2 regions of the Salibacterium sp. K-3 genome follow, and region 2 is predicted to be linked to the other one. Evidence: riboswitches for the same ligand, from Rfam matches in the RefSeq annotation. Region 2 holds a riboswitch; the other holds the start of a gene.
The links. Region 2 has a riboswitch for thiamine pyrophosphate ahead of ACW9JV_RS15915 (thiamine phosphate synthase). Riboswitches for the same ligand answer to the same signal wherever they lie in the genome.

Region 1 (10,883 bases), on a different contig from region 2:
ATCCCGCACCTTCCGAATTTCGGCCCAGAACGAAGCGGCATCGGTAATCGTGTGCTCGGTCTGCCGGACAAAATGGTAGTCCTTTAAAAGAGCGGCGATCTCTTCATCAGGCTGAAACGCAAGCAGCGCCTTGCCGACACCACTGCAGTGCAGGGGGATACGCCGGCCGATGCGGGAATATAAAATGGTCGCCGAGGTGCTTTCCACTTTGTCGATGTAAACCCCTTCCCTTCCGTCCTGGATGACAAGGTGCACCGTCTGGTTCGTCTTCTGTGAAAGATCATACAGATAATCCCGGGCCGTGGCACGGATATCACGGCTGCGGATCACGTAGTTGCCCCGTTCAAACAGCTTCATGCCGAGACTGTATTTCCCGGATTCTCCTGCCTGCTCAATATATTGGTGTTTTTCCAGCGTCTTTAAAAGCGAATGGACCGTACTTTTATGTAGGTGGAGCCGTTCGCTGATGTCGGTTATTTTTAATTCGGTATCGGTATCATCGAATAAATCAAGAATCTGCAGGGCACGGTCGACGGATTGAATGATCGGCACCGAACCACCTCCTTTCTAGAATACATATTGAATGACGAGGGCCAGCACTGTCCCGCCGCTGCTGAACAGAAAGGCAAACGGCAGGTTCCAGAGCGACACACGGTATGGGTTCTGGTGCAGCAGCATACCGGTCAGCGAGACGGAGATGTTAAACGGCCCTGCCATAACCGTGGACAGACCGCTCGTAATCAATACCACAGCGGCTCCGGCCGGTGCGATATCCTCAAGCAGCGGCTGCAGCATCTCGCCGGCCAGTGCGATCGTGACGATCGGATGAAACCCGATCATCGCAAGCGCCAAAAACATGACCTGAATCGTTACAAACAATAATACAGGAATATCCTGCAAAAATAAAAACGGATACTGGAGCCAGTCCATCCATACCGTTTCTTCCAGTACCCGGATAAAAAAACCGACCGACAAAAACAATACCATGTAATTCTGCAGAGAAGCCGTCCGTGAAGTCCAGTTTTTCAAGGCGTACACGAGAAAGGAACGGATTCTTCCGATCACGAGCGCCCAGCCGAAAGAAAATGGAGTAATCACGAGAGCAACCGTTTCAAGAAACGATACCGGCAGTACTTCGTGCAGCGCGATAATGGAAGAAATAAACAAAAGCAGGAAAAAGGAAAGGCCCGCGATTTTTTGATACACCGCCCGCATATTTATATCCCGGGTTTCGATGGAAGTCGTGATGTGCCGGTATTTCCTTCCGGTAATCATGGTGATCATTAAAAAGACAGCAGCGAAAAAGAGCAGCAGCGGCAGTAGTTCGAGATAAGCTGCTCCGGTTATATCAACCGAAATCGCAACAAGCAGTTCCATCGGGCTCCATACCAGACAAAGCGCATACCCGCGCAGCATCGCCGAACTGATAAAGCGGGCCGATAGCCGGGCGCTCTGTTCTTCGAGATTGCGGCGCAGTACACTGACCACAAGCGGCAGGGTGCTGATGTTTAAAAAGGTGCCGAGCATAAACGATACACCGGCTGCGCGGCGGTACAGCTGCCCGAGGTGGGTCATGTTTGTTTTCAGCAGCTTGTTGACTTTTTGATCATAACGTCCGACAACGATGACGCTGTTAATAAAGGGCAGTACATAAAACACCATAATCAGCATGACCATGGACGTCATATAATAAGGGAGTTCATGTACCGCAATCCCCTCCACCCACACCGCCGCTGCCGCCGCGATCAAGAATACAGCAGCGGTCCCTTGATAGAGGCGGTCCGCTTTCGGAAACGAAACAACGATGGAGGCAGCCGCAGCCAGGCCTGTCAGATACGTGAGCCATGCCCCTCCTGCAAACAGGGAAACGGCATATCCAACGACCAGTAAGCTGTACAATATAAGATACATCATAGGAAACGTCCCTTTACTGCCAGGATTCATTCAAAAAAAGACAGCAGCGCGCCTGATGTTTCCAAACGCCCTGCTGCGCTTCTATCTTATTGCAGCGCCTGTTGAAAGGCATCCGTGAATGCCTGCGCCCGTTTGGTCAAGGCTGCTTTTTCTTCGTTGTTCCACGGCTTTTTCGTATTCACGAGAGCGCTTCCCACCCCTACGGCGACAGCTCCCTGATCCATGTAATCCTTCAGGTTTTCCGTTGTGATCCCACCGGTCGGCATCAATGGAATATGAGGAAGCGGCCCCTTGATGTCTTTCAGGTACGACGGGCCGAACTGGTTGGCCGGGAACACTTTAATGACATCCGCCCCGCTTTCGTAGGCTGTCAGTATTTCTGTCGGCGTCATCGCCCCTGGAATGCTGATCACGCCGTACCGCTTGGACATTTGAATTGTAGCCGGGTTTACCGTCGGGGAAAAGATGAACTGCGCCCCTGCCATAATCGCAGAACGGGCTGTTTCCGGGTCGAGTACCGTGCCGGCGCCGGTGATCAGTTCATTGCCGTAGGATTTGCGCAGCTTCTCGATGGCAGCAAGCACATTCGGCGTTTCCATCGTAATCTCCAGCGTCCGGACGCCGCCCTCCAGCAGCGCTTCCGCCATATCTTCTATATTGTCCGGATCTGCGCCGCGGATAATCGCCACCACGCCGTTCTCTTTAATATCCTGAATTGATGTCATATACATCCTCCTTAACGACGCACGTCTTCCGTGCCTGATTTTTCATGTACCAACGCTTCTACATCCGCCCGCTCCGGCAGGCCTTCAACGTCCCCTTCCGCCTGCGTGACAAGCGCTCCGACGGCATTACCGCGACGTACAGCTTCCACCGGCGAAAGACCGTCCAAAAGACCGGATAGATAACCGGCGGCAAATCCATCCCCGGCCCCGACCGGGTCGACCACCGTTTCCACCTGAAACGCCGGAACAAATTCCGATCCGTTTTTATTAAAATAATAGGTGCCTGTATCGCCTGCTTTCAACACCACTTCTTCCGCTCCCTGCTGTAGAAAGAGCCGCCCCAGTTCGTGTGGATCGTCCGTTCCGAACAAAAAGGCTCCTTCGGCAATGCCGGGCAGAATAATGTCTGCATGCGACGCCAGATCCAGCAGCGTTTCCCGTGCTTCTTCATCACTCCATAAGGAACGGCGCAGGTTCGGGTCAAAGACAACCTTTGCTCCATGCCGTTTGGCCGTGTTAATGGCTGCTGGAAGCATCTCCCGGCAGCTTTCACTTAATGCTGGAGTAATACCGCTGATATGTAGGTAATCCGCCTGTTTCATGTAGTCTTCATCGATGTCAGCGGTACTCAGGCGGCTCGCCGCCGATCCCTTCCGGTAGTACTGCACACGGATATCCCCCGCTTTTCGGAATTCCTTAAAATACAGTCCGGTCGGCGCTTCCGGATCCATTGTCACGTGGTCGGTATTCACACCCTCACCACGGACAAAATGAAGCATCGCTTTTCCGAGTTCATCGTCACCGACACGGCTGATCCAGCCCGCTTTGTGGCCGAGGCGGGACAGGCCGACCGCCATGTTTGATTCCGCTCCGCCGAACTTTCTGGAATAGGAATGAGCATAGCGCATAAGCCCCTTCTGGTCCGGGGTAAACAGCGCCATGGTCTCCCCTATTGTAACAACATCCATTCCGACACCCCGTTTGTTTTATAATGTGAAATTTCGTTCTGCATATATAATTCTATCGTATACCAATCCGTCTGTATCGTCAATTTCACAAAAAAGAGCACTCCTTATGGAGCGCCCCTATCGTCCGACAAATACGCAGGATACCAGTCCCATCCCAGCTTCAACAGGTGAACGATCTCGTCTGCTGTTTCTTCTTCGCCTTTTCCGTCTGTATCCACCTGCAATGTATTCAATGAGTACGCCTGCTTTCGTTCATAAAATAAAGCTTCCATTTCCTCCATTGATTTATTCTGCAGAACAGGCCGGTTGCCCTGAATGAGGGGCAGACGATCTTTCCACGTCTCCCAGCCTACATTCAGCAGCACAACAATGCAGTATTTCATGCAGGCTTCGCGTATTTCCGGCTGCATGTAAGCTCCTCCGCCAAGCGCCAGAATTTTCAGCCGTTCCTTTTCGCAGAGGCGTATGGTTGTCTCTTTTTCGAGCTCCCGAAACGTGTCTTCTCCTTTCTTACGAAAAATATCGGGGATACTCATCTTCTGCCGGGCTTCTATATAATCATCAACATCTACAAAATCCCGGTATAACTTTTTGGATAACAGGGTTCCAATCGTGGATTTACCGGACCCCATAAATCCGATCAAAACAATATTTCTCTCACGTAAAGCCGGTAACCGCTCCATTTTCTTCCCACTTTCTATCATCATTGATCCCGGTGCCTTATATCAAATATCCTTCGAGTTCTCTCATCATTTCGACCGGGATCTGGCCGGGGGCTGAACTTCTACTGCCGACAGCGAATGTAAAAAGAGAGCCAAACTGCCATCCGGCTAATCTCGAGACAGCTCCCATTTTCCCCATCGACATTGTAATCACGGGAATGTCTAGTTCCTCATCTGCTTTCAATGTTACGTTCAGAAGAGACAGTACATCATTCATTGTTTCGGGCATGACGGCTATTTTCGCCATATCAGCACCTGCATCCTCTATTTTTTTAAACATCGTCAACATTTCTTCTTCAGACGGTGTGATGGAAAAGTTATGATAAGAAAAAAGGAGGAGTACACCGTTTTTTCTGCAGAAAGATTGAACTTCTTTTATTTCAGCTTCGTCCTGCTGTATTTCATAGTCCATCATATCCACATTACCATCGATCGACAACCGGCGGTACCATTCCATCTTTTCGAATGCTGTAAGAGAAACGGTCTGCCCGCCTTCCTTTTCTGATCTTATGGTAAAAAGGAGGGGGATTCCCTGAAGACTTTCCCTCATCCGGGCGGCAGTGTCTTCTACTTTTTCTATATCTGAAAGGTCTTCAAAGAAGTCCGCCCTCCATTCTACGAGATCCGGTTTTTTATGCTGAATGGACACAGCTTCCTCCAGCACTGCACTATCCGTCTTTCCTGTGACCGGCAGGCAGAGAGAAGGTCGGCCGGTATGAAACGTATGATGTTTTGTCTGAATTACTTTTGACCGCATGTTATCCTCCTGATATTTTCGTTTCATGGAACTTTCCAAAAAAATCCGTTTCTTATGTTCCCAAGTGGATCATATGTAAGCTATAATAAAACTATTATACTATATATCCCGACTTTATCGGCAGGTGACTGACATGGAAAAAGGGGAAAATCAAAGTATAGATAGTACGGAAGACTCTATTTTTTCGATTGCTTTACTCATGGTGCTTCTGTCTTCAGCAGCAGGAGTCCTGCTATTCTATTTCGTGCCGCCGGATGCCGGCCAGGCTCTTCTTTTCACATTGATTTTTTCCATGGTTTTGTTTGGATGGTTCCATCCTTACCTGCCATGGAACAGCGGGTATTATATCTCGCTTACTCCCGTCATATTTTATGGATCTTTACTCCTCACAGGACCGGCTGACGCTTTTTTTTCGCTGGCGGTCAGCACCGCGGTGTTGAGCCTGAGTTTTTACCATGCACCCCGGGCATTGACCGGAGTGGCGCGGATGGCTGTCCTTCTTTCCATAAGTGGAATCATGCTTGCTTTCTTTCAGGAGTACAGCCCGCTTCTCTCTTTTGAAAATCCTTCGTCTCTTATCATAACAGCTTTTCACTTAATTCTCTCTACGCTGCTGGGTGTGCTTTTATTCTTATTATGGCAGAAAGTTTCAGCCAAAAACAGAGTGACAGTATCCCTTTTGTACCTTGTTATTTATATATCCGTCTTTCTCCCCAGTTTTGTCATGGCGATGAGCCTGTTTTACGAAGCACTTGGATCGGCCGGCATCCTGTTTTTTGATATGCTCCTGCTTCTGGTAAACCTCTTTTTGAAAAGTCATTACCGCTTTTACAACGACTATTATCAGGCGGCATACTTTGACGAGCTGACCGGCCTGCCGAATGCCAAAAGCTTTGATGAACATCAAAAAGAGTGGAACGGCAGGTATTATGTATTTCTGATTAACATTGATGAATTCAAGCGGATCAACAGTTATTTCGGCAGGGAAGGCGCTGCATACATATTGATTTCCTATGCCAGCCGGCTTCTTTCCCGGTGCGGATCAGACGGACGGGTCTACCGGATAAACAGCGATGAATTTGTGATCGTGGCAGGTCCGGAAATCTATGACCGGCTAAAACAGATGCTTCCTGCTGATGTGAACGAACCGTTTCTGTATCATCATGAACCTATCTATCTGGAAATCAGCATCGGTGTCAGCGAACATCCGGCTTCCCACAGAAAACCGGCACCGCAGCTGCTTCAGGAGGCCAATATGGCCATGCAGAAAGCAAAAGAAACCGAAGGGTCGTCGCTCTCCATCTATACACAAGCCCTTGCCGACGCTTCCCTTTCCTATATCAAACTGCAGCGGGACCTGCATCATGCAGTCCAGTCAGAAGAACTGTACTTGATCTTCCAGCCGCAGCTTTCTGTTACGGACGGGACTCCTTTCGGTTTCGAGGCCCTTCTGCGCTGGGAGCATCCGGATCATGGATATATTTCCCCCGGCGAATTCATCCCGGCCGCTGAAAATTCCAGTTTGATCCACCCTCTCGGCCGCTGGGTGTTAAAAGAAGCATGCCGGATGTTAAAAGAAAGACAGGATTATGGAAAAAGCATGTACAGTGTATCCGTAAATGTGTCTTTCCGCCAGTTTCATGACCCGGGATTTGAAGATTACGTCATCGACACGCTCACCCGCTTTGATATTGATCCTCGTTTGATCACACTCGAGCTCACAGAATCCGCCACCATTGATAATCTTCACGACCTGGTCCCGACGCTTACCAAATGGAAAGAAACCGGGATCAGACTGGCACTCGATGATTTCGGCTCCGGGTATTCTTCGATGAACTATATCGGCACCCTGCCGTTCGATCTGATTAAAATTGACCGTTCGTTTATCCAGGACCTTCCTGCCTCCTGGTCCAAAGGAGCTATCGTGCGAGCGGTGGTGACACTGGCCCATGATTTGAATATGAAAGTGATCGCTGAAGGAGTGGAAACGATGGAGCAGTGGCACTGGCTCCACTCTCATTCCTGTGATGCCGTCCAGGGTTTTCTCATAGGCAGAGGCAGCCAATGGATAGACGCCGGCATTTACGAATCCTTTCGATGAGAAAAGGGCGGCGTTAAAGCATATTGTTTCAGCCTCCCCCGGCGCGGGAATAAGAGAAATAACGTATTCTATCACAGAAGGGAGTATTCTGATGAGCCTGAAAAAGAAATTATTCTCGACTGCCAAGGAATATCTGAAAGATGAAAAAAACCGGGAAAAAGCAAAACAGGCAGCGTCGACGGCCGTCAATAAAGCGAAACAGATGAGAAAAAAATAGATGTACGCTGCATCATTTTTTCCGTGAAAAATTTTGACAATTCTGTGTGCGCGTGATATGATGCAGACAATTGCATAAAACGAGTCCGCTGGGGGCGCTGTAAAGCTGAGATAAGGAATGCTCGATTCCTTGGTCCCTTTGAACCTGATCTGGTTAGTACCAGCGAAGGGAAGTGGAGCCGGCAGATCTGTCTGTGGACAGTGGTGCGCTCCTGTGTGCACCATCTCATCCATAATATCTCCTATAACAGAGCCGCTCCATTTCCGGAGCGGCTCTTTTTATGTGAATAATCACAGAAAGGCAGGAGATGAAAGAATGCGATTTTCAGAGAAACTGAGGCAGAAAACGAACCACATTTTTGAGGCGTGCTATGACCACCCGTTCATTCAAGGCATCGGAAACGGTCATTTGGAAAAGGAACAGTTGATTCATTATGTGAAACAGGATTATGAGTACCTGAACGCCATGATACAGGCGCGTGCGCTCGGCATGGCAAAATGCAGCACCCGCGAAGACATGGAGATGTTTCACACCGGCATCGGATTCATTTTAAACAGCGAGATCCACCCCCACCACAATTTATGCGACCAGGCCGGCGTAGGCTACGATGAGCTGCAGGGATATCCGCTCGCGCCCGTCGCACAGCATTACGCCAAACATATGCTTCACACCGCCTATGAAGGCAATATCGGGGATATTATCGCCGCCACCCTGCCGTGCCCCTGGATTTATCTATATGTTGGAGAACGACTTGTCGAGGAATACAACCCGGATGAAACACATCCGTTCTACGGCTGGATTTCATTTTACGGGAAACAGGAAGAGCCGCGTATGCAGGAATATCTGGATAAACTGGATGCCATGGCAGAAAAAGCTTCCGACGAAGAGGTGAAACGCTGGGAAGAACATTTCGTGGATGGCTGCCAGCTCGAGTACATGTTTTTTGATATGGCTTATAAAGCAGAGGATTGGCCGTTCGCTGAAAATAAAAAGCCGGAGAGTGCAGAAAAATGAAGCAGACCCGCACCATGAATCTCCGTGAAATTGTTGTCATGGCTTTTATTTCCGCCGTCTTCGGCGTACTGTATCTCCTCTGGATCTTCCTCGGGCAGCTCGTCACCGGTTTACTCGGTCCGGTGGGCGGCGGATTGATGGCCGGTTTCTGGATCATGGCCCCCGTCGTCTGTGCGCTTATCATCCAGAAACCGGGAGCAGCTCTTGCTGCCGAAATGATCGCAGCCGGAACCGAAGTCATGGTCGGATCTGTTAACGCCGGGTCTGTTCTTATCCTTGGTTTCACCCAGGGAATCGGTGCGGAACTCATTTTTGCCATATTCCGCTACCGCAGTTTCAAACTGCCCGTGCTGATGCTGGCCGGCATGGCCGGCACAGCCGCCAGCTTCCTGACCCAGTTCGCCATGTACGGTTACAGCCAGTACGCAGCGGTTGTCGTCTGGCTCATGCTTGGTACGATGCTCTTAAGCGGCATGCTGCTAGCAGGCTGGGGCAGTCATTATCTAACTTACGCGCTGGTCCGGACCGGGGTGCTGCATAACTTTGCCATCGGCCGAAACATGCGCGCAGCGAAAAGAGAGGAATCGGCCTCATGAACGGCATTCAAACCAAAGGACTGACCGTTATGTATCCTGCGGAGGAACAAACGGCTCTGCCGCCTCTGGATCTTGACATCACCCCTGGTGAGAATATTCTTCTGCTGGGACCGAGCGGGTGCGGCAAAAGCACGCTCACTCTTGCCTTGCAGGGTTTGATTCCACGAGTGATGGATGCGGAGCGGACAGGAGAAATTCTTGTAAACGGAGCAGATCCTCAGCACTGGGAAACCTCAGAAGCATGCCGTCACGTTGGTATTCTCTTTCAGGATCCGGAAACGCAGTTCTGTATGGAAACCGTCGAAGACGAGATTATTTTCGGAATGGAAAACATCGGTCTTTCTATTGGAGAAATAGAGACAAGACTGGAAGAGGTTCTGGCCATCACAGGACTGGAAAAGCGTCGAAGTGATAGGCTGAGCAGCCTCTCAGGTGGGTTGAAGCAGAAGGCTGCCATCGCCTGTCTGCTTGCTCTGGACTCGGAGATATTTCTTCTGGATGAGCCGACCGCCAACCTGGACCCCGAGAGCAGGGAAGATATTCTTCAGTTATGGCTCGACCTCTCCGAACGGAGAAACAAAACCGTTCTGTTGATGGAGCATAAGATGGAAACCGGTCTAGAAGCGATCGACCGGGTTATTGCACTGCAAAAAGATGGGGGCGTCCTTGCTGAAGGACCGCCCCGTATCTTGTTCCGGCAGCAGTCACAAATACTTGAGCAGGAAGGTATTCGGATTCCGGAAGTCTGCCGGTACGCCCGGCAGGTCGAACAGGAAGGGGCAGTCACCTGGGACCCCTTTCCGCTCACCCTCCACGAATGGGAAATACAATGCCGGCAGCATGGCTGGACGAAAATAGAAAAGCCGGAACGAAACATCGTCCGGCCGTCATCTTTTTCCTCCCCACTCATCGAAGCTGATAATCTTTCGTTTTCGTATGAAGAGAAACGAATTCTGCATGACATTTCGTTCACTCTGCAGGCTGGAGATTTCACGGCACTTATTGGAGCAAACGGAGCCGGCAAAAGCACTCTGGCCCGCCTGTTAACAGGGATTGAGAAGCCTGGCGGCGGCACCCTTCTACGTAACGGAGTGCCGTCCAGCCATTACCGAACGGACGACATCATGAAACAGACCGGGTTTGTGTTCCAGAATCCGGAGCATCAGTTCATCTGCGATACGGTCGAAGACGAATTAACTTACGGCTGGCGGATTTCCGGCGAAAGTCCGGAATCATGGAAAACAGAACTGGAAAACATGCTTGACCTTTTTCAGTTACAGGAAAAAAGGCACGCCAACCCCTTTTCCTTAAGCCAGGGACAAAAACGCCGCCTGTCGGTTGCAACGATGGTGACGAGCGGGCAGGAGCTTTTGATTCTCGATGAGCCGACATTCGGACAGGATGAAGCCGGGACGAGAGCATTAATGAGTATTCTCCAGCAGCTGCATGAGAAAGGGAAAACGATCCTCATGATCACCCACGATATGGAGCTTGTCGACCAGTATGCCGAAACTATAATTCTCCTGCACGACGGTAGCATTGCGTATGAAGGCGCCACGGACCCTTTCTTTGAACAAAACCAGCTTCTACAGAAAGCCTCCGTTCAGGCACCGGTAACCCGGGAATTGAGGCGGTGGACAGCCGCTCCTGAAAGGCAGGGGACGCCATGTTAGAACACTTCCAGCAGAAAGACCGCTTTCTGCAGAACGTCAATCCGTCCCTGAAACTTGCTGCCGTGCTGCTGATCATTATCGTGATGATCCCGGTGTTTGATCCGTGGACGCCGCTGCTTTTATTTGCGGTGACCATCTCCATGATCATCGGGCTGGGAGGCGTCTCTCTCCGCTTTCTGGGAATGCTTCTGCTTCC
Region 2 (10,883 bases):
GGAAAGAAAAACTTTTCCTTTCCTGGGCGGGGCTGCGCGGAGCGGTGCCGATCGTCCTTGCGACATTTGCGATTGTCGCGGATGTAGAAAACGGCGCCATGATTTTTAATGTAGTATTTTTTATCGTATTGACATCTGCTTTGATTCAAGGTTCCACGCTTTCCTATATGTCTAATAAACTGGGGCTTTCCGGTCCGAAAAAAGAAACCCCGACCCATTCCCTTGAATTAATATCGATCGGGCGGGCCAATGCGGAAATCATCGAATTTCAGACCGATGAAAAAACGTCCATTGTCGGGAAGAAACTGCAGGATATTGATTTTCCGGATTCTGTTCTCATAAGTGCGATTGTCCGTGACGATGAACTGATCACACCATATGGAGAAACACAAGTGCAGAAGGGTGATTTTTTATACATTCTTGTTTCGAGAAAAGAAAAAAAGAAACTCCGTCAGATGCTGAAAGTCTGAAAGAGGAGATGATTCCCGGAGAGTAAAGGTGGTCATTGTTATGTCTGTGTTTCTGAACGTTCTTGTGCCTATCATTCTGATTTTTGCGGCGGGTTATCTGCTTCAGAGAAAGCAGATCCTGGAGGTGGGATCTGTCTCCGCTGTAGCGCTTTACATATTAAATCCTGCCCTTGTTTTCCGCACCTTTTATACGACGGAACCAGATGCGGATTTATTCCGCATCGTTTTATTCACGATTTTGTTTCTCATTGTCATGCTGCTTCTTAATAAACTGCTCGCTATGTTCATGAAATGGGATACCGAAAAAACGAGCGGGATGACACTGGCAACAACATTTATGAATTCCGGAAACTACGGAGCTCCGCTCGTTCTTTTCGCCTTTGGTGATACGGCTTTTTCCTATTCGATTATATTTATGGTCATTCAGGCCTTGTTCATGAGCACTATCGGGGTTTACATAGCCAACCGCAGCAGCCTGTCAGCCGGGGATGCGTTCCGGGTCGTGCTGAAGATGCCTGTTTTTCATGCGCTCATTGTCGGAGTACTGTGTCAGGCTGTACAATTGGAAATAACAGAATCGTACATGGATGCCGTGAATATGCTTGCTGACGCCGCGATTCCTGTCGTCATGATTGTGCTCGGCATGCAGCTGGCGAAGATTTCCGTATCCGCTCTGGACTGGAAACTGGTTGGTATCGGTACGGCTCTCCGCCTCGTTATTTCTCCGGCCGCGGCGTTTCTGCTCACTCTTGTGCTGCAGACCGGACCGACACTGAGCGCGGTTCTCATCGTTTCGGCTGCGATGCCGACCGCCGCCACGATTGCGATGATTTCGGTACAGTTTAATTCCAGTCCAAATATGGTATCAAGCATTACACTGGTGACAACGCTGTGTAGTGTACCGTCCCTGTGGGTTTTGCTGTCCCTGTTCGGAGTGTAAACAAATTGTCAAGAAGGCAGGAAGAAAGGTCCCGCTGAATTGATGTATAATGGAATAAAAAGGTGGTGGACGAGATGAAAGGTTTATATACCGTTGCGGCTCTCCTGCTGTTTGTGCTCATGCTCAGTGCCTGCGGTCAGGCGCAGGATCAAGGAGATACGTCCGGAGGAGAAGAGACAGAACTGGCAGCGATCGAGGTGGAAACGGACATGCCTGAAAAACCGGAGCCCGGAGAAGAAGTGGAGCTTGCAGCTTCCGTCACACAGGGAAATGAAGCAGTGAGCGATGCGGATGAAGTTCGTTTTGAAATCTGGAAAGACGGATCCAAATCCGACAGTGAGGAAATTCTGTCCGAAAATAGAGAAGACAACCGCTATTCCATTTCGTATACGTTTGAGGAAGAGGCTCTATATCATGTTACCGCTCACGTTACGGCAAGAGATATGCACAATATGCCGACCGCAGATGTGACGGTGGGAAATCCGGAAACGAACAGCAGCGAATCGGATGAAAGTGCTGCCGGAGAAGGCAGTGAGCCGTTCAATATAACGTATCAGTCCGAACCTGCTGTAGTGGGAGAACCATCGGATCTGACATTTGCCGTACAGCATGAAGGAGAGGCGTTGACAGGTGCTGATGTCAGATACGAAATAGAATCGGAAGGAGAAGGTTCTGTCGTATGGCTGGAGACGGAAGAAACCGGGGACGGCGTCTATACAGGTACGCACATTTTCGAAGCAGCTGGTGATTATACACTGACCCTTCATGCGGAAAATGAAGAAGGACTCCACGAGCACGAAAACACTACGATCACAGCAGAGGAGTAGTGTCCTGAAGCGAAAAACCCGGTTGACAGCGGACTGAAAGTTCGCTTATGATGAATATAAATTCCAATACGTTTCTAAAAAAACGAATAATGCAGCACCACTGGGGGTGCCCTCGAGAAGGGCTGAGATTAAAGTAAACCTTTAAAACCCTTGGAACCTGACCTGGATGATTCCAGCGGAGGAAAGTGGGATGTCGGGACACTGAAATCCAACACCGCTTTCCTTCATAAGGGAAGCGGTTTTTTACTGTTTATTATTGTCATAAAGAAAGGGGCTTTCCGTACGAATGCTCCATATTATTTCAACAGGCCGGCAGCCGTTTCGGCAGTGGTTGGATATCACAACCCGGATTTACCGGGAGACAGACTATATTCATATCCGCGAAAAAACATGGGATGCCGCGCAGATCCGCCTGGCTGTCCAGAAACTGGAAGAGGAAGGCGTGCCGCGCACACGTATTATTCTGAACGACCATCCGGAGCTGGTGAAGGAAATGGAACTGGCGGCCGTTCACCTGCCGGAACCCAGACCGATACCGGACCACGTAACCTTTCCGGGAAAAAAAGGGTCCTCGATTCACGATGCAGAGGCAGCCGTCCAAAAAGAAAGAGAAGGGGCGGATTACCTTTTTTTCGGTCATGTTTTTGAGACCGGCAGCAAGCCGAATGATCCGGGCAGAGGGCTGAACGCCCTCAAACAGACAGCAGCAGCCGTTTCGATCCCGGTGATAGCGATTGGAGGCATCACCCCGGATAACGCGGGATGGTGTCTGGACTACGGCGCAACCGGTGCGGCGGTTATGTCCGGCGTGTATGAGGCACATGATCCGAAAGCGGCGGCAGAGGCTTTTCGGGCTGTTTTACCCAAGGGAGGCATAGCATGAGAAAAACGTATGATGTACTTGTGATCGGCGGGGGCATTAACGGCAGTTCCATTGCATATCAAACCGCATCACGGAACAGACGGACGGCGGTGCTGGAGAAAACGACAACCGGGGCGGAAGCTTCCAGCGCAGCGGCCGGCATGCTTGGTGCCCAGTCTGAAATGAAAGAATACAGCCCGTTTTTCGAATTTGCCAGGCAGAGCCGGGATATGTTTCCGGATCTGATCCCGGAGCTCGAAGAAAAGTCAGGGACCGCTGTTTCCTATGTCTGTAACGGGATGCTCAAAGTGGCAGATACACCCGCGGAAAAAAGCAGACTTGAACAGATGTATTATTTTCAGAAGCAGGCCGGCGAGCAGGTGGAATGGCTGGAGCCGGAACAGGTGAAAGCCGTGGACAAAAGTGTTGCTGAAGGCCATTTCGGCGCTTTATATATCTACGGCGACGGGCAGGTGAAAGCTCCGGAACTGACAAGAGCGTATGCAGGGGCAGCTGTCCGGGAAGGGGCTGATTTTTATGAGTATACGCCGGTGCTGCGCTTCATCCTCGACGGGAGCCGGGTCACAGGAGTGGAAACACCGCAGGGGTATTTCTACGCCGATCAGATTGTTCTGGCAGGCGGAGCCTGGTCCCGCTTCATTCCTCCGTTTGGCGGACAGCTCCCTCCGCTCATTCCGGTAAAAGGGGAGTGTGTGGGGCTGCATTCGAGAGAACCGATTCTCGAAAAAACCGTACACGCTTCGGATTTTTATATTGTCCCCAAACCCGGAGGTTCGATTATTATCGGCGCCACAGAGCGTGAAGGGGAAATGGGAAAAGAGGTAAGTGCCGAAGCCGTGCAGACCCTTCTGCATAAAGCCTGCCGTCTTGTACCCGGACTCAGCCGTGCTTCCTGGGAACGAACCTGGAGCGGAGTACGCCCGCAGTCCCTGGATGGAAAACCTTATCTCGGACAGACCGCGTTTGACGGATTATGGATGGCAGCGGGTCACTACCGCAACGGTATATTGTTATCCGCCTTAACCGGAAAATGGATGGCGGAAGTATTGGAAGGAGACGCGGCGGAAACGGAATGGCTGACAGCTTTCTCGCCGCAGCGCCATGTATGTGGAAAGGAGGAAGAGATCGTTGCAGCTGATTATTAATGGAACCAACCACACTATTCCCGAAGAAAGAAACACTGTGAGCGGCTTGATGGAACATCTGAAGCTTGGCGGTAAAAAAACAGTCGTGGAGCGCAACGGTACCATCGTCCAAAAAGAAGAACATGACAATGAACCGGTGGAAGAAGGAGACAAACTGGAGATTGTCCATTTTGTAGGAGGAGGATGACAGCATGTTGAAAATAGGCGGTTATACGTTTAGCTCCCGGTTGTTTCTTGGGACCGGCAAGTACGCGGACGCCCAGACACAGAAAGAAGCGGTGAAAGCTTCTGGAACGGAAGTGTTGACGTTTGCGGTCCGGAGAATGAACTTATTTGATGCAAGCCAGCCCGATCCATTTGAAAGCATGGATCTGGAGGGATTTCGTCTGCTTCCGAACACGGCAGGCGCGAAGACAGCCGAAGAAGCAGTCCGGATTGCTCATATTGCAGCCGCAGCTGATATGTGCGACATGATCAAGGTGGAGGTCATCGGCTGTGACAAAACGCTGCTCCCGGATCCGGTGGAAACGATCAAAGCATCCGAAACACTGCTCGAAGAAGGGTATACAGTTCTTGCGTATATGTCCGATGATGTCGTGCTGGCCAGACGCCTTCAGGACCTCGGGGTGCATGCGGTGATGCCGGGTGCTTCTCCGATTGGCACGGGCCTTGGCATTATCAATCCGTTTAATTTGTCCCATATTATAGAGCAGGCGGATGTTCCTGTCATTGTGGATGCCGGTATCGGCAGTCCGAAAGACGCGGTCCAGGCGATGGAACTCGGCGCAGACGGTATCCTGTTAAATACGGCGGTCTCCGGTGCAGAGAACCCGGTGAAGATGGCAGAAGCCATGAAGTATGGCCTGGAAGCCGGCAGACTTGGTTATGAGGCCGGCCGGATAGATAAAAAATATTATGCGCAGGCAAGCAGTCCGACAGAGGGATTGAGCCGCCTGTGATGGAAAACCGCTATTCCCGTCAGACGATGTTTTCAGGCATTGGTAAGCAGGGTCAGCAGCTGCTCGCAGAAAAACATGTGCTTATTGTAGGCGCCGGGGCGCTTGGAAGTGCAGCTGCAGAAACACTGGCACGTGCCGGAACCGGACGTCTGACGATCATCGACCGGGATTATGTGGAGTACAGCAATCTGAACCGGCAGCAGCTTTATACAGAAACAGACGCAGCCCTGCCGATGCCAAAGGCGGAAGCCGCGAAAGAAAGACTGGAAGCGGTGAACTCGGAGATTACGATCGAAGCTGTCATCGGGGAAGCCGATCCAGCGTTTCTGGAATCCATCGGGCCGGTGGATGTTATGATTGATGCGCTTGATAATTTCGACACCCGCATGCTGTTGAATGATTTCTCCCAGAAACACGGGATTCCCTGGATATATGGTGCTTGTGTGGGAAGCTACGGGCTGACCTACACCGTCCTGCCGGGAGAGACGCCGTGTCTGCATTGTCTGATGGAAGATATCCCATTAGACGGCGAAACCTGTGACACGACCGGTGTCATAGCGCCCGCGGTCCAGATGGTCAGTGCCCACCAGACGACGGAGGCCATGAAGCTTTTAACAGAGCAGCCGCATGAGCTGCGGGGGACGCTGTTGTCGTTTGATATCTGGTCGAATGAAAGGTCCGCGCTGCGTGTGGATTCGCTCAAAAAACCAGACTGCCCCTCCTGTGGAGAGGGCGCTCATTACCCGTTTCTGGCCTATGAAAACCGTGCCAGGACAGAAGTTCTCTGCGGACGGGACGCCGTCCAGGTCCGCCCGGGCTCCCGGCAGTATGTATCCCTGCCCGATTTAAAGAATCGGTATGAAAGCCGGGTGCAAAAAGAGAATCCGCATCTTTTGGTACTGCAGCTGGAGGATAAACGCTTCGTTATTTTTGCGGACGGACGCACGATCATTCACGGCGAGAGTGACAAAGCCAGAGCCCGGACGCTGTACCAGAAATATATCGGCGGTTAATACAGAAGAAAAGAAGGACTTTCCCGTTCCGGCGGGGAAGTTTTTTAACTGTAAAAGAATATTTTATTTTTGTAAAAACTGATTTCATTAAATATTCATTTCAATTTGACACATACAATGAGAAAGAAAATGTTATAATGTCAAAGGAACTTCCGCACGGCGGATAACGTTTGCGAAAAGGGCTGGAACATGATACCTTTTCTTTGGTATCATCAGCAGGTATAAGAATCTGCCATTTCATATGGCGTTTCATATATCAATTGACTATTAAGATGAGAGTGGAGGTTATGACGTGAATATTATCATAGCTGGAGGAGACGGTTTTTGCGGGTGGCCTACGGCCCTCTATTTATCCAGACAGGGGCATGATGTTTCAATCATTGATAACATGGCCCGCAGAAAATGGGATGACGAGCTTCATTCCAATTCGATTACCCCGATTGCTGATCTGACCGAACGTGTGGAGAAATGGAAAGAACTGACCGGCAGGGAAATTCGTACATACGAAGGCGACCTGAACCATTATGACTTTCTGAAGCAGGTGCTTCTTACGGAAGAACCGGACGCCTTTGTTCATTTTGCCGAGCAGCGTTCCGCTCCTTATTCAATGATTGACCGTGAACATGCTGTGTTCACCCAGGTGAACAATGTTGTCGGCAACCTGAATGTGCTTTTCGGCATTAAGGAGGTTGTTCCGGATTGCCATCTTATTAAACTGGGTACAATGGGAGAATACGGCACCCCGAATATCCCGATCGAGGAAGGCTATCTGGAAGTGGAACATAAAGGCCGTAAAGATGTGCTTCCTTACCCGAAACAGCCCGGCTCTTTCTATCACCTTTCCAAGGTGCATGACAGCCACAATATTATGTTCACGTGCAAAATATGGGGCATCCGTGCCACCGATCTGAACCAGGGTGTGGTGTATGGGCTGGAAACAGACGAAACAAAGATGGATCCGGTACTTTCGAACCGCCTGGATTATGACGGAGTTTTTGGCACCGCATTGAACCGGTTCATCATTCAGTCCACCATCGGCCATGACTTGACGGTTTACGGAAAAGGCGGACAGACACGAGGCTTCCTGAATCTCGAGGATACAGTGCGCTGCATCGAGATCGCAGCGGAAAATCCTGCGGATAAAGGGGAATTCCGGGTATTTAACCAGTTTACCGAAGAATTCTCCGTTCTGGACCTGGCGAACAAGGTACAGAAAGTCGCTCAGGAAGAAGGCTTCGACACCAACATTGCACACCTCGAAAACCCGAGAGTGGAGCTTGAAGACCATTATTTCCATGCGGAAAACACAAAACTGAAAGATCTCGGCCTGGAACCACATCTGTTGACTGATGAAGTCATCCGCGACATTCTCAAAGCCGTGATGCATCATAAAGACCGGGTCATCGAAGAAAATGTGCTGCCGGGTGTATCCTGGAAATAAGGAAACTGGGAGTGTCCTCCTTGAAGATCGCGATTGTAACGGAAACTTTTTTACCATCCACAGATGGGATTGTCACCAGGCTGACCGCCTGTATCAGGTGGCTCCATCAACAGGGTCATGAGGTGCAGATTATTGCCCCTGACCTTGGAGTGTACGAGTTTGAGGGTGCGGTGATTAAGGGAGTTCCTGCGAGAACGCTCCCTTTTTACCGGTCGAAACAGTTCGCCCTCCCTAATCGTATCGTTAAAGAATATCTGGCAGACTATCATCCGGATGTGGTTCATGTTGTGAACCCGGCGATTCTCGGATACTCGGGGGTGAAGTATGCGCACCAGCTCGGCTATCCGCTGGTCGCATCCTATCACACCAATGTGGCTCAGTATCTGGATTATTACCATCTTTCCCCTTTTAAGGGACTTATCTGGTGGTATTTCCGCAAACTGCATAACCAGGCCGACCTGAACATCTGCACCTCACAGACGGTACAGAATGAGCTGGTATCCCGGGAATTTCACAACGTACATGTATGGAAGCGGGGCGTGGATACGGAAAACTTTCATCCCGGCAATTACTGCAGCAGCATGCGGGACAAGTTGACCGGCGGCAGGCCGGAGGATAAACTGCTTCTTTATGTGGGCCGGCTGGCGCCGGAAAAAGAAATCGAAAAGCTCCGCTCGGTGCTGGAGGAATCGGATGAGTTTTCTCTGGCCATTGTCGGGGACGGTCCGCACCGCGAACCGCTGGAGAAGCACTTTGAAGGCACGAAGACGGTATTTACCGGTTTCATGCATGGAGAAGAACTGGCACAGGCTTATGCTTCTTCTGATGTTTTTGTCTTTCCTTCCACGACAGAGACACTTGGTCTTGTGATACTGGAAGCGATGGCGTCCGGTCTTCCTCTCGTGGCGGCACGGAGTGGTCCGACGTGTGAACAGATAGAGGATGAACGCACCGGTCTGCTCTATAATGCAGAGAAAGACGGTGATTTTGTTGATACCGTCCGTCGTTTTGAAGATGAGACCCTGCGGAAACGGCTGGCAGCCAACGCCCGTAAAGACATCGGCGAGCTGGGCTGGTCGGAAGCCGCAAGCCAGCTGCTGGAATTATATTATGAAGCGGTTGGATTGGAAGAGGCTGCCCGGAAACAAGAGGAACTGACGTAGCGGACGCCCTCTGATCCAGTCATGGAAATAGAAGGGATATCATGGCGAAGAAAGAACTAACAAAAGGACCATTTCAGTTCATGCAGTTCAGTGTTATTGGTCTGGCTAATGCAGGAGTGGATATTGGGACATTGAATCTGCTCCTTGTCCTGTTTCCAACCGATGAACACGGAATGCTTGCTCTTTTTAATACGATCGCCTATTCCCTTGCTGTAGCCAACAGTTATTTCTGGAATGTGATGATTACGTTCCGGAACTCAGCTGAAGGCAGCCGGCGGCAGAGGCTGATGTTTATTCTTCAGGGTATTGTCAGTCTCGGTGTGAATAATATCGTATTTCTGGGAGCAAATCAGCTGCTGGAATGGATCGGTATTCCAAGATGGCTGCGCTATAACGCCGCCAAAGGCTGTGCCATGTTTTTGTCCTTCACGGCCAGTTTCTTTATGATTAAGTTTTTTGTATTCCAGGACACCGACAAGAAGTTTTTTCGTAAATGAAAAGAATCGCCAGGGTCCGGACACTGAGCCGGACCTTTTTAATGAAAAAACGCGGGATTTCACACTCTGCTGTGATTTGTAATAAAATAAAAAAGGGATAAAACGATTTTTATCGAAGGATGTAGTACTACCATTCCTATAAGGTTAATGGCCAAAGAAAAAAGGGGGATGACATGACAGATCGAGAGCCTGTTCATTTATATCTTTCAAGGTATCAGGAGCATATTGCGTATTTACAGGAAACAGGCCAGGAGTCACCGGGGTGGCGCGAGCTCCGGGAAGAGGAACTGCCCGGCTTTCTGCAGGTGAAGCATTCGCAGGTGCAGATAGAAACAGAGTCGATTGTCAGGGATTTTGCCGAAGAAGGTACCTGGAAGCAGGGAAGTCTGCTGCACGTCCGTCTTAAACTGGTCGATGGGACGGAACTGGCGATACACGGTTATTATGTTCCTTCCAGACAGGATTGGTATCCGGATGAAAATCCGATGATCCACAAGAGCAGTCACTGCGGGTACTGTCAAACGATTATCGGCCTTGTCCGGCACACAGATCTGAAAGAAGAATTATGCATGCTCCCCCTGCCGGAGAAAAAATTACTGTTTGAGACAGTGCTTCAGCGTCACCAGCATGAGTTGTACAAATAGCATGATTATTCCAGGACAGGAGCGAAACGTATGAAAGTAGTCATTGCACCGGATTCTTTCAAAGAAAGTATGACAGCTATGCAGGCTGCCGAAGCAGTGGAAAGAGGAATCAGACAGGTATACGGAGACCGGATCGAGACAGAGCGGATTCCGATGGCTGATGGAGGAGAAGGAACGACACGATCGATGGCTGATGCCCTGCAGGGAAAAATGATTGAAAAAGACGTAACCGGTCCGGCGGGAAATCCCGTGCGGGCTGAATTTGCGGTGCTTGGAGATGGACAGACGGCAGTTATTGAAATGGCGGAAGCTTCAGGCATTGCCCTTGTTCCAAAAGAGAAGCGGAATCCTCTGACAGCGACGTCATACGGAACCGGAGAACTGATAAAAGCAGCACTTGATGAAGGTGTCGGAAAAATCATACTGGGGATCGGCGGCAGTGCCACGAACGACGGTGGCGCCGGTATGTTTCAGGCGCTGGGCGGACAGCTGCTCGATGCCTCCGGCCGGGCCCTTTCTGAAGGCGGGGCTGCCTTGTCGGATCTTTCCCGGATTGATCTTTCCGGACTCGATTCCCGCCTTGCCCATACAGACATCCGGACAGCCTGTGATGTTACCAATCCATTGACCGGCGCGAACGGAGCCAGCGCAGTATACGGACCGCAGAAAGGTGCGGACAGGGAAATGATCGATGTATTGGACAAGGCGCTGGCCCATTATGCCTCCATTATTGAAGCGCAGCTCGGTATCCATGTGGAAAGCCTGCCGGGTGCCGGAGCGGCCGGCGGCATGGGAGCCGGCTTAAAGGCGTTCATGAATGCGGTGCTGGAACCGGGTATCGATATTGTACTGAACGAAACACGTTTTGCTGAACGAATGCAGGATGCTGATCTGGTTATCA

Region 1: it holds a riboswitch for thiamine pyrophosphate, as region 2 does, so the genes downstream of both, tenA (thiaminase II) here and ACW9JV_RS15915 (thiamine phosphate synthase) in region 2, are expected to answer to the same signal.

Annotation. Positions count from the first base shown of each region.
Region 1 is NZ_JBSVZE010000001.1:579,863-590,745, reverse strand. Features, by position in the region: gene ACW9JV_RS02725 (IclR family transcriptional regulator) at 1-552, opposite strand, end outside; gene ACW9JV_RS02720 (hypothetical protein) at 568-1,914, opposite strand; gene ACW9JV_RS02715 (bifunctional 4-hydroxy-2-oxoglutarate aldolase/2-dehydro-3-deoxy-phosphogluconate aldolase) at 2,001-2,639, opposite strand; gene ACW9JV_RS02710 (sugar kinase) at 2,651-3,607, opposite strand; gene ACW9JV_RS02705 (shikimate kinase) at 3,712-4,290, opposite strand; gene aroD (type I 3-dehydroquinate dehydratase) at 4,328-5,086, opposite strand; gene ACW9JV_RS02695 (putative bifunctional diguanylate cyclase/phosphodiesterase) at 5,220-7,187, shown strand; gene ACW9JV_RS02690 (hypothetical protein) at 7,279-7,404, shown strand; TPP riboswitch at 7,485-7,592, shown strand; gene tenA (thiaminase II) at 7,720-8,418, shown strand; gene ACW9JV_RS02680 (ECF transporter S component) at 8,415-9,014, shown strand; gene ACW9JV_RS02675 (ABC transporter ATP-binding protein) at 9,011-10,687, shown strand; gene ACW9JV_RS02670 (energy-coupling factor transporter transmembrane component T family protein) at 10,681-10,883, shown strand, end outside.
Region 2 is NZ_JBSVZE010000003.1:51,802-62,684, reverse strand. Features, by position in the region: gene ACW9JV_RS15930 (potassium/proton antiporter) at 1-470, shown strand, start outside; gene ACW9JV_RS15925 (AEC family transporter) at 511-1,410, shown strand; gene ACW9JV_RS15920 (FixH family protein) at 1,485-2,237, shown strand; TPP riboswitch at 2,330-2,438, shown strand; gene ACW9JV_RS15915 (thiamine phosphate synthase) at 2,524-3,120, shown strand; gene thiO (glycine oxidase ThiO) at 3,117-4,265, shown strand; gene thiS (sulfur carrier protein ThiS) at 4,249-4,452, shown strand; gene ACW9JV_RS15900 (thiazole synthase) at 4,457-5,224, shown strand; gene ACW9JV_RS15895 (ThiF family adenylyltransferase) at 5,224-6,237, shown strand; gene ACW9JV_RS15890 (NAD-dependent epimerase/dehydratase family protein) at 6,530-7,678, shown strand; gene ACW9JV_RS15885 (glycosyltransferase family 4 protein) at 7,699-8,841, shown strand; gene ACW9JV_RS15880 (GtrA family protein) at 8,883-9,338, shown strand; gene ACW9JV_RS15875 (hypothetical protein) at 9,512-9,982, shown strand; gene ACW9JV_RS15870 (glycerate kinase) at 10,013-10,883, shown strand, end outside.